DNA from 3 places in the Vibrio sp. J502 genome. Region 3 is predicted to be linked to each of the others. Evidence: predicted binding sites of a transcription regulator. Region 3 holds the regulator's gene; each other region holds the start of a gene.
The links. Region 3 encodes CRP, which controls carbon source genes, mostly activating them, when cyclic AMP is high. Its sites were predicted from a motif close to TGTGANNNNNNTCACA; they were not measured.
Positions count from the first base shown of each region.

Region 1: malT (HTH-type transcriptional regulator MalT) is a predicted target of CRP. The motif match lies at 1,443-1,458, and genes of this name have one in related genera.
Region 2: N5E84_RS00995 (CTP synthase) is a predicted target of CRP. The motif match lies at 2,409-2,424, and genes of this name have one in related genera.

Region 1 is NZ_CP104555.1:192,089-196,236, reverse strand. It holds gene N5E84_RS16695 (glycogen/starch/alpha-glucan phosphorylase) at 1-1,083, opposite strand, end outside; gene malT (HTH-type transcriptional regulator MalT) at 1,671-4,148, shown strand, end outside.
Region 2 is NZ_CP104554.1:175,594-179,741, reverse strand. It holds gene eno (phosphopyruvate hydratase) at 1-604, opposite strand, end outside; gene N5E84_RS00995 (CTP synthase) at 684-2,324, opposite strand; gene mazG (nucleoside triphosphate pyrophosphohydrolase) at 2,548-3,345, opposite strand; gene relA (GTP diphosphokinase) at 3,480-4,148, opposite strand, start outside.
Region 3 is NZ_CP104554.1:3,197,151-3,201,298, forward strand. It holds gene astD (succinylglutamate-semialdehyde dehydrogenase) at 1-1,375, shown strand, start outside; gene N5E84_RS14895 (DUF1338 domain-containing protein) at 1,444-2,238, shown strand; gene crp (cAMP-activated global transcriptional regulator CRP) at 2,342-2,974, opposite strand; gene N5E84_RS14905 (phosphoribulokinase) at 3,216-4,085, opposite strand.

The DNA.
Region 1 (4,148 bases), on a different replicon from region 3:
ATGGTTGGTATAGGCGAACGTTTTTGAGCTGATCGCCCATGCTTCATCCCAGCCCATGCCTTTCTCATCAATCAAGATACGCATCAATTCAGGAATGGAAATCGTTGGGTGAGTATCGTTTAGCTGAACGGTTTGATATTTAGGAAGATCAGCAATGTCATGACCCGCCGCCGCATGACGACGCAAAATGTCACGCATTGACGCCGCGCTATGGAAATATTGCTGCATCAAACGCAGTGTCTTGCCTTTTTCGTGGTTATCGTTTGGATAAAGTACTTTGGTAATGTTGCCTGCATCAATCAAGGCATGCTGTGCTTCAAAGTAGTTACCGTTGTTGAAATCAGCCAGTGAGAAAGGCGCAATTGCGCGACATTCCCATAAACGAAGTGGGTAAACCGTGTCGCTTTCATAGCCAACGATCGGTAAATCCCAAGGCATTGCTTGGACAAACATACTCGGAATCCAACGGCGTTTTTCCACACCATTGTCATTGATAACGTCAACATGGCCGTAAAAACCAATCTCTTGTGCTAGGTGTGGTCGTGCCACTTCCCACGGGTAGCCTTCAACACAACGCCACTCATCAGGAGCTTCTTGTTGGTGGCCCTCACTAAAAGATTGCTTAAACAAACCATATTCATAATGTAAACCATAACCTACGGTTGGGTACTCTTGCGCAGCACACGAATCCATGAAACATGCCGCAAGTCGCCCTAAACCACCATTACCTAAGGATGGGTCACGTTCTTCTTCTAATAAATCCGTTAGGTTCTGACCTAAATCAGCCATCGCTTCCGTGATTTGCTCATACAGGCCCATGCTGATGAGGTTGTTGCCCGTTAAACGGCCAATCAAGAACTCAAGTGATAAGTAGTTCAGACCCTTAGCGTTAACAATGCGCTCGTCTTGCTCAGTTTCGAGTAGATCAAACATCGTTAATTCAGCCAGTGCGCGCCCCATTGCGAGATACCATGAGCGGCTATCTGCATTTTCAATGGTGGTGGCGTAGGTGGCAGTCAGGTGTTTCTTTACGTTGTCTTGGAACGAAGCTTTATCAAACTTCTTCTGTTGCGTAGGTTTCATTAGCGAAATCTCACTTAGTCGTTTTAATTCATCTTCGGCATATCGTGCATCAGCTACGCAAGGTCGGCATCCTCCTAAAAATGACCTCGTTTAGGAGGAGGGCTCAGGGCGTAGAGGGCGAGCACCAGAGTCGCAGTGATCTATCTCTCATTCGTTGCACATAGCGGTTCATAAGCAGTGATTGTGATCACATCACCTTGCTCACTAGCCTAAATACCGCTCATGACGCTAAGGTTTCGATCGGGAATATCAATCTCTCAATATGAGAATTGGCTCTCAAAAAAAATGAGCTTCATTTACAAATTACATGAGATTTTGTACATGCTCAGTTTTTATATAGCGCATAACAAAGAAGTTTTAGTGATTAAAGTCACAATTACAGGGCGTAGATGATGAGTAAATGTGAATCCTGCAAGAATCTCGGGATGGATCAATAAACGTGCGTCACGACATCAAGTAACATCCACACAAAATGAGTGATAGTTCACTTGTGTACTCCTAAATAATGATGCTCTTCTTACTAAGCGCCTCCAAAGCTGCGATCAGCTTTTAAGTCAGTAACAAGAACAATAAATGGAATCTGGAAGATGTGGATACCTTCTAAGCTTACTCGTCCCGGCCGCCTACACAACGCCATCGTTCGCCCGCGTGTGTTAGAGCTGCTTGCCCAAGCACCTTGCTACAAACTCGTGCTATTTCGCTCGCCTGCTGGTTATGGAAAAACCACCATGGCAGCGCAATGGTTATCAGACAAGACCAATGTGGGTTGGTATAGCATTGATGAAAGCGACAATGATGCGTTCCGATTTATCAACTACTTACTGCAAGCGATTAATAAAGCGACTCAGCAAAGTTGTCCAAATGCCCAAAAACTGGCCGAGCGACGCCAGTTCTCTTCTTTACACTCGTTATTTAGTGAAGTGTTTTCGGAAATGTCTGGCTTTAACAAAGAGTGCTATGTGGTTCTCGATGATTACCATTTGATCGCCGATGACGATATCCACGAAGCGATGCGCTTTTTCCTCAAACACATGCCAGACAACCTAACGCTGGTCGTCACTAGCCGTGCCACACCACCATTAGGCACGGCCAACTTGCGCGTACGCGATTTGATGATAGAAATTGGTAATGAGCTACTCGCCTTTGATACAGAAGAAACAACACGCTTCTTTAATCAACGGGTCTCTGATGGCGTGGATGATGATACTGCCAACAACTTGTGCACCTATGTCGAAGGCTGGCCCTCTGCACTGCAATTGATTGCCTTACAAGCACAGCACCAAAAGCGCACGTTGGCGCAGACAGCGGAGTCGGTATCGCAGTTTAATCATGCACATTTATGGGATTACTTAGTTGAGGAAGTGTTTGATCTACTCGATAAAGAAACGCGCCAATTTTTGATGCAATGCTCGGTGCTCGATCACTTTAATGACGTGTTAGTCTCTGCACTCACCAAACGTGACGACGCGCTGAGCATGATTGAGTCGCTCAACCGCTATGGTTTATTCATTTATCCACTGGAAGGTGAGCACAACTGGTACCGGTTCCACAACTTATTTGCGGAATTCCTCTCTCATGAACGCTTGGCGCGCATCCCGCAGCAGGAGCACGATCTGCACCGTGCCGCCGCGCACGCTTGGTTGCAAGAAGCCACACCTCATCAAGCGTTGCGTCACGCCACGCTCGCCAACGATACTGACTTACTCGCTACTATCTTGACGCAATTTGGCTGGAAGATGTTCAACCAAGGCGAGCTTTTGGCTCTCGAAGAGGCCATTAACCAACTCTCTCCGGCCCAACTCTATCGCGAGCCTAAACTGTGTATGCTACAAGCTTGGCTGGCTCAAAGTCAGCACCGCTACTTTGACGTTGGGGATCTGCTAACCAAATCGACCAACGAGATGAAAGCGCTCAATGTTCAGCTAAGCACCAAAGAACAAGGCGAATTCAATGCCCTACGTGCTCAAGTCGCGATCAACCAAAATGAGCCAGAAAAAGCCTTAGAACTTGCGGAGTTAGCACTCAGCCAACTGGATCACACAGTTTACCGCAGTCGTATTGTCGCCACTTCAGTCGTCGGCGAAGTGAACCACGTGCTCGGTCAATTAAGCCGCGCACTCTCGATGATGCAACAAACCGAAAAGCTGGCACGCCAGTATCAGGTTTACCACCAAGCGCTATGGGCATTACTACAGCAAAGCGAGATCTTGATTGCCCAAGGTTATGTGCAAGCCGCTTTTGAAGTACAAGATATTGCCTTCAAATTAATTGAAGAGCAGCAATTACAGCAAGTGCCATTGCATGAGTTCTTACTACGGATACGTGCCCAAATCCTGTGGTGCTGGAACCGCTTGGATGAAGCGGAAGAGTGCGCTTATAAAGGACTACGCGTATTGGGCAACCACTCTCCAAGCAAGCATCTGCACAGTTATTCAATGCTGGCGCGTATTGCTATTGGCCGTGGTGAACTCGATAAAGCGGGTAAGTTCATCGAACAAATACAGCACTTACTGAAACAATCGACTTATCACGTAGACTGGACGGCGAATGCTTCGCTCTCACTGATTCTATTTTGGCAAGCTCGTGGCAATGATGAAGCAATGTTGCAGTGGCTCAAGACCACCATTCGACCAGAAAAAGCATGCAATCACTTTTCACAGCTTCAATGGCGTAATATTGCTCGAGTTCAGATTCACTTAGGTCATTTGGAAGATGCGACTCAAACTTTGACGTTTATGCAGCACGAAGCGCAAACTTATCAGTTGATTACTGACCTAAATCGTAATTTGATCCTCGAAGCCGTTCTAGCCACCACAGTGCACAACGAAGAAGTGGCGAAAGAAAAACTCAAAGAGGCCCTACAGCTAACCAATCAGACGGGTATGGTGGGTAACTTTTTAATCGATGGTTCGCAGATCGGCCACTTATTGGAAAAACTCTCTAGCCGATCCGAATTGGGAGATCTGGAACGCCACCGCGCACAACAGTTAATGAAAGAGATCTCTACCACTCAGCGCAGCCGATCAGTCCATTTCGACGAAGAGTTTGTTGAGAAGCTGGTTAAT
Region 2 (4,148 bases), 340 kb from region 3:
AGCCTTTAGACTTCAGAACTTTAGCTAGGTTATGGAATACTTCTGCACCCATACGTACTGCTTCTTTAAGAGTTTTTGCGCCAACAGGTTGGATCATGAACTCTTGGATGTCTACGTTGTTATCTGCGTGCTCGCCACCGTTGATGATGTTCATCATTGGTAGAGGCATAGAGAATTGGCCAGCAGTACCGTTTAGCTCAGCAATGTGCTCGTATAGAGGCATGCCTTTCGCAGCCGCAGCCGCTTTTGCGTTCGCTAGAGAAACCGCTAGGATTGCGTTCGCACCGAAGTTAGATTTGTTTTCAGTACCATCAAGGTCGATCATCACTTGGTCGATAGCTGCTTGATCTTTAGCATCTTTACCAACTAGAGCATCAGCAATTGGGCCGTTTACAGCTGCAATCGCTTTAAGAACACCTTTACCTAGGAAACGTGATTTGTCACCGTCACGTAGCTCAAGAGCTTCGCGAGAACCAGTAGATGCACCAGATGGCGCAGCTGCCATACCTACGAAACCGCCTTCTAGGTGAACTTCAGCTTCTACTGTTGGGTTACCACGTGAGTCGATGATTTCGCGACCTAGAACTTTAACGATCTTAGACATTAATGTTTCCTCTCGTTGAATTTAAATGTCAAAACTATAAAGGGCAGCAGCACAACAATTGCAACTGCCCGTATCCTTGTTACTTCTCTGATTCACCGCGTTGGAACTCACCTGCCGCTTTAATAAAGCCTGCAAATAGTGGGTGACCATCACGAGGGGTTGACGTGAATTCTGGGTGGAACTGAGCTGCTACAAACCATGGGTGAGCAGGGTTCTCAATCACTTCAACTAGCTTCTTATCAGCAGACAGACCTGATACTTTCAAGCCGGTTTTTTCGATCTGCGGACGAAGTTTATTATTAACTTCATAACGGTGACGATGACGTTCATGAATGGTTGCACTACCGTAAAGCTCATACGCTTTAGTGCCTTTTTCTAAGTGGCATAGCTGCGAACCAAGGCGCATAGTACCACCAAGATCAGACTTTTCAGTACGCTCTTCTACGTTACCTTCGTCATCTACCCATTCAGTGATCAAGCCTACCACAGGGTATTGAGTCTCTTTGTTAAATTCTGTTGAATGCGCACCTTTCATACCCGCAACATTACGTGCGTATTCGATCAGCGCCACTTGCATACCTAGACAAATCCCTAGGTAAGGAACTTTGTTTTCGCGGGCATATTGCGCAGCAAGAATTTTGCCTTCGATACCGCGGTCACCAAAACCGCCAGGTACGAGGATTGCGTCCAAACCAGTCAGCACTTCCGCACCTTTGGTTTCAACGTCTTGAGAATCGATGTATTTGATTTTCACGCTCAAACGGTTTTTCAAACCTGCGTGTTTCAGTGCTTCGTTAACCGATTTGTAAGCATCAGGCAATTCAATGTATTTACCGACCATCCCGATCACCACTTCAGCGGTTGGGTTAGCCTCTTCGTAAATCACTTGTTCCCATTCAGAAAGATCCGCTTCCGGTGCTTTAATACCAAAACGGTTACAAACGATATCATCCAAACCTTGAGCTTTGATCAGTTGAGGGATCTTGTAGATAGAATCAACATCTTTCATCGAGATAACGGCTTTTTCAGGCACGTTACAGAACAAAGCAATTTTCTTACGTTCGTTCGCTGGGATAACGCGATCGCTACGACAAACCAAAATATCAGGCTGAATGCCGATAGAAAGCAGCTCTTTAACTGAATGTTGAGTCGGTTTGGTTTTCACTTCACCAGCAGCGGCAAGGTAAGGAACTAAAGTCAGGTGCATAAACATCGCGTGTTCACGGCCCACTTCAATCGCAAGCTGACGAATCGCTTCCATAAATGGCAATGACTCGATATCACCAACGGTTCCGCCTACTTCAACGATAGCGACATCGTGACCTTCAGAGCCTGCGATAACGCGATCTTTAATCGCATTGGTGATGTGTGGAATAACCTGAATCGTTGCACCTAGGTAGTCACCACGGCGCTCTTTACGCAATACATCGGCATAAACACGACCAGCAGTAAAGTTATTGCGCTTGGTCATTTTGGTACGAATAAAACGTTCGTAGTGACCAAGGTCAAGGTCAGTTTCAGCGCCATCTTCCGTGACAAACACTTCACCATGTTGAGTTGGGCTCATTGTGCCTGGGTCAACGTTGATGTAAGGGTCAAGCTTCATCATAGTCACTTTAAGACCACGAGCTTCTAAAATCGCCGCAAGAGATGCTGCCGCAATACCTTTACCTAGAGAGGATACAACCCCGCCAGTAACAAAAATGTAATTTGTCGTCATGTTTAACCTGAAATTGGTTGAATGAGGGAAATGGATTTCTTCTGGACGGGATAAAAATATACCAGAAGCCCTTATTCGCTACAACGTGAAATCTATCACACTGTCATTTTTTATTTTTTGCTTCAAATCAAAGAGCACCGCTTGATATGGCTTATCACACCACTCAAATGAGTCAAATTTGTCTCAATGGGTGGGTTTTATTGTGGATTGCCAACACAGGGTATTACTTCGGCTCCAAGCGCTTCACTTCATTCCACATCGCATCCAATTCTTCGAGAGAAAAATCGGTCAAGGTTTTGTGCTGACGTGCCACCAGCATTTCAATGCCTTTAAATCGACGTGAAAACTTTCGATTTGCTTTATTTAACGCCACTTCTGGATCAATTTTTAAGTGCCGAGCAAAGTTAACGGTGGCAAATAATAGATCGCCCATTTCATCCTCTACTCGAACCGGATCAGGGTTGATTTGCAACGCCTCTTCCATGACTTCTTCGATCTCTTCTTGAACTTTATCAACCACTGGGCCGATAGAATCCCAATCAAAGCCATATTGGGCACACTTTTTTTGAATCTTTGTAGCACGTAAAAGAGACGGAAAAGCGTGTGGTATTGAGTCTAGAATACTTTGATCTTTTTTTCCTGCTTGTACCTTTTCTTTGGCTTTTTCAGCTTCCCAATTGGCGTTGATTTGCGCTTCATCCTCAAACTTGGCACCCGAAAAAACATGAGGATGGCGGCGCGTAAGTTTTTCATTCACCGTTTCAACAACTTGCGAGAAATCAAACAACCCTTGCTCTTTCGCCATTTGACTATAAAAAATAACTTGAAACAGCAAGTCACCTAATTCTTCTTTGAGATTAGGCCAATCTTGGTTGTGGATCGCTTCCACCACTTCATAGGTCTCTTCGATTGTGTAAGGAACAACCGTGTCAAAAGTTTGCTTGATATCCCAAGGACAACCTGTTTTTGGGTCACGCAACTGTGCCATGATCTGTTCCAGTTGTTCGATTGGGTGGCTCATTTATCCGCTCCTTACATCAATATTTAAAATAAAAAAGCGAGCAGTCATTGCCACTCGCCTTTAAAAACCCAAGGCGCTTGCGTCGCGATTTAATTGCGATTCACGCCAATAAGAGTGTTACTGTGATATGAAATTTAGCCTAGGCGTTTCACCAACATGACATCTTTGATCTGCTCTACTCTCATTGATACTCGTGACAGCGCTTCGATGTTGCTCACTTCAAGATCAAAATCCATGATGATCAACTGTCTTTTGTAGTCGCTACGACTTTTCATGCTGATGACTTTCACTTTCTCATTCGCAAGCAAGGTGGTGATGTCTTTGAGTAACCCACCTCGCTCCATCGCTTCAACGCGCAAAGTCAAAATATAGGTTCCAACAAACCCGCGCCCCCAAACGGTATCAATGATGCGTTCAGGTGCGTGATGGCTCAGCTCTTCTAGCTGTTCACAGTCACTGCGATGGACTGAAATACCACGCCCTTGAGTAATGTAACCTTTGATCTCATCACCCGGGATAGGTTGGCAACAGCGCGCTAGGTGTGTCATGAGGTTATCTACCCCTTCCACTACAACGGCATCTTTGTGCGCTCGATGTGGCTGATCTGGACGAGTTTGTGCATCTTGCAATTTTTGCAGTGCTTGTTGATCTTCTTGCTCAGCGGTCGGCTTATTCACCAAGGCATTGATGTGATTGACGATTTGGTTGATCCGCAGATCACCACTGCCAATGCCAACGTACAGCTCGTCAGGCGTATTGACGTTAAAACGTTTGAGCGCGTATTTATCGGCATCTTTTAACGT
Region 3 (4,148 bases):
TTGGCAGGGCGATAGCGCCACACCCGAGCAAGTAGAAGCGGCGGTTACGGCGGCAAGAGTCGCATTTATAGAGTGGAAAAAACGCCCTTTTGTTGAGCGTGAGCAATATGTCTTAGCTTTTGCTGAAAAAGTGAAACAGCGCAGTGAAGAGCTTGCGCAGATCATCGCTAAAGAGACAGGGAAGCCACTCTGGGAAACGCGTACTGAAGCGGCAGCAGTAGCGGGTAAAATCGCTATATCCATTCGAGCTTATCATGATCGCACTGGTGAAAACACACGCGAAGCGGCGGGTAATCAACTGGTATTACGTCATCGTCCATTGGGTGTTCTTGCGGTTTTTGGTCCGTATAATTTTCCTGCCCACCTGCCGAATGGTCATATTGTGCCTGCACTTTTAGCGGGTAATACGGTTGTGTTTAAACCTTCAGAGCAGACTCCGTGGACGGGTGAGTTTGTGATGAAGTTGTGGCAAGAAGCAGGCCTACCTGCGGGTGTACTTAACCTAGTGCAGGGCGCGAAGGAAACGGGTATTGCGCTTGCTCAGGCCAAAGGTATTGATGGCCTTCTTTTTACTGGCAGCGCAAATACAGGTCATTTACTCCATCGCCAGTTTGCTGGGCAGCCGGGGAAAATGCTGGCTTTAGAAATGGGCGGCAACAACCCAATGGTCATCTCTAAGCAGTATGGCGAGCTTGATGCGGCAGTGTATACCATTATTCAATCCGCATTTTTAAGTGCAGGCCAGCGCTGTACCTGCGCACGGCGTCTTTACGTTCCTGAAGGGAATGAAGGTGATCTGTTACTTGAAAAGCTGGTCAGTGCCACTCAAAAATTGCGTATTGATCATCCCTTTGCTGAGCCAGCACCTTTTATGGGGCCACAAATATCACAAGCGGCGGCGCAGTTCATTCTTGCTGCTCAGGATAATTTACGCACCTTAGGTGGCGTCAGCTTGCTGGCCGCGACACCTTTGCAGGCGGCGTTTGTCACTCCGGGCATTATTGATGTCACCGCAGTTAGTCAATTGCCTGATGAAGAGTATTTCGGGCCATTGTTACAAGTCGTGCGTTACCAAAGCTTAGATCGAGCGGTGCAACTGGCTAATGAAACTCGCTTTGGTTTATCGGCAGGCTTAGTGTCGACCAATGATGCCGAATGGGATTACTTTGTCGATCATATCCGCGCTGGCATTGTAAATCGTAATCGACAATTAACCGGAGCCAGTGGTGATGCACCGTTTGGTGGGCCGGGAGCATCGGGAAATTTAAGACCAAGCGCCTATTACGCGGCCGATTACTGCGCATACCCAATGGCATCAATGGAAGGTTGTTCGACTGAACTGCCTGCCACGCTCAGCCCAGGGGTTGAGCTATAGCAGTAAACTTTATCTAAAACCCCATGCCTACTAGCATGGTTTAAACCGAGCACAGACAAGGAGGCGTTATGACGCCAACCGTTTTATTTCAATCATTATGGAATGACTACATTCAGCGCCTTTGCCCTTCTGCCGACAAAGTCCATCACTTGCTTCAAGAAGACGAAGCCTTGATTAATGACCATATTGCGTTGCGAACCTTCAATGTTGCGCCATTAGGTATTGAAACGCTGGCTAAGCCTTTTCTTGCCTTAGGCTACCTTGCCTGTGGTGATTATGTGTTTGAAAGTAAGAAGCTGGTAGCGAAGCACTATGAACACCCTGATCCGACCCAGCCTAAAGTATTCATAAGCGAGCTGAAAGTGGAAGAGTGCTCACCTGTGCTCCAAGCCATTGTGGAGAAACTGCTACATCAAGTCGATAGCAATAAATTAAACAGCAGTGACTTTTTATATGGCGGTCGCCTGTGGCAACTAAGCTACAGCGATTATTTGCAGCTTGCCAACGAAAGTGAATACGCCGCTTGGTTGGCGGCGCATGGTTATGGCGCAAACCATTTCACTGTTAGTGTTAATCAACTGCAGGCGTTTAATGAAGTGAAAGTGGTCAATGATCATCTACGCCAAGCGGGTTTTACCATCAATGAAAATGGTGGAGAAGTGAAAGGTACACCTGATGTGCTGCTTGAGCAGTCGTCGACCATGGCCGATAAAGTATCAGTGCAATTTACGGAAGGGGTGGAGGTGATTCCCGGTGGATTCTATGAATTTGCCAAACGCTATCCAATGGCCAACGGTGAACTCTATAGCGGTTTTGTGGCGGCCTCTGCAGATAAAATATTTGAAAGCACAGACATGCAATAGCCTCTCATCTTTTTACTTTCGTACTGAAATATCGCCAAAGAAAAAGCCACCTGAGTTCCCCAAGGTGGCTTTATGCATTCAATCTCAATCATTTTGATTGAAATTAACGAGTTCCGTACACCACGATAGTTTTACCGTGGGCAGAAATTAAATTCTGCTCTTCGAGCATCTTCAAAATACGTCCCACAGTTTCACGAGAACAGCCTACAATTTGGCCGATCTCTTGACGGGTGATTTTGATTTGCATGCCATCTGGGTGCGTCATTGCATCAGGTTGTTTCGCTAGGTTGAGTAGCGTTTGTGCAATACGACCCGTCACGTCTAGGAAGGCTAAATCGCCTACTTTTTGACTGGTGACTTGCAGGCGTCGAGAAATTTGTGCAGACAGACGCATTAAGATGTCTGGGTTCACTTGGATAAGCTGACGGAATTTCTTAAATGAAATTTCCGCAACTTCACAAGGAGATTTTGCACGAACCCAAGCAGTACGCTCTTGGTCTTCTTCGAATAGACCAAGCTCACCGATAAAGTCACCTTGGTTGAGGTAAGAGAGGATCATCTCTTTACCTTCTTCGTCTTTAATCAATACCGCTACCGAGCCTTTGACGATGTAGTACAGCGTCTCTGCTTTTTCGCCCGCATGAATCAACGTGCTTTTCGATGGGTATTTATGAATATGACAGTGTGAAAGAAACCACTCTAGTGTTGGATCGGTTTGAGGTTTACCTAGAACCATAATATCTCACTTCCTCTGCAGGGTACGCTTGCCGCTTTCCATATTGTAGCTAAGCCTAAAATAAGCTTACTAGGATAAGAGCACTTTCCAAATGCTGCAAGCTAACTTGTGTTTCGGTTAAGGATAGTATCCTTTTTCAGAAACGATTTCTTGATTTTAATCGTGTCAGTGGCATGATTTTTTACGCAAAACTGTGCACATGATCACGGTATGAAAAGTAACCGTCAACTTGTCCGATCACTTAGCCAATTTTACCTGTTTCAATCAATTGCTGCAGGATCGGTCTGACGATCAATTCCATCGCAAAACTCATCTTGCCACCCGGTACCACAATGGTGTTGTGGCGCGACATAAAAGAGCCATCAATCATGGCGAGCAGATAGGGGAAATCAACATTCTTTATACCGCGCAGGCGTATCACGACGAAGCTTTCATCCAAACTAGGGATGCCCTTGGCGTTAAGTGGGTTTGAAGTATCAACCGTCGGTACCCGTTGGAAGTTGATGTGAGTTCGCGAGAATTGGGGGGTGATGTAATTGAGGTAATCGTCCATTGAACGGACGATGGAATCCATCACCGCTTCACGTGAATGGCCTCTATCACGTGTATCACGCACGTATTTTTGTATCCACTCAAGGTTAACGATTGGCACCATGCCTATCAAAAAATCGACATGCTGCGCGACGTTTACATCGCCATCGACTACACCGCCATGCAGACCTTCGTAAAACATCACATCCGAGTTTTCTGGTAAATCTTGCCAAGGTGTAAAGGTGCCGGGCATTTGATTGTAGGGCACAGCTTCGTCAAAAGAGTGCAGATAACGACGAACTTGGCCTGTGCCTAATTTCCCATATTGGCGGAAAAATTCTTCCAATGCAGGAAAATCATTGGCTTGTGGACCAAAGTAGCTGATGTGCTTCCCTTGTTCGCGCGATTTACGAATTTCCACATCCATTTCTGGCCGGGTAAAGCGGTGGAAGCTATCCCCTTCAACCCATGCTGGTTTAATGTTCATCATATTGAACATTTTGCGAAAGGCTTCTGAGGTCGTAGTTGTACCGGCACCGGACGAGCCGGTGACAGCGATAATTGGATGTTTTGCTGACATGACAAACCCTGTCTGTATGTAACGTACTTGTTATCGATGGCTGCAATATAGCACGAAAAGAGT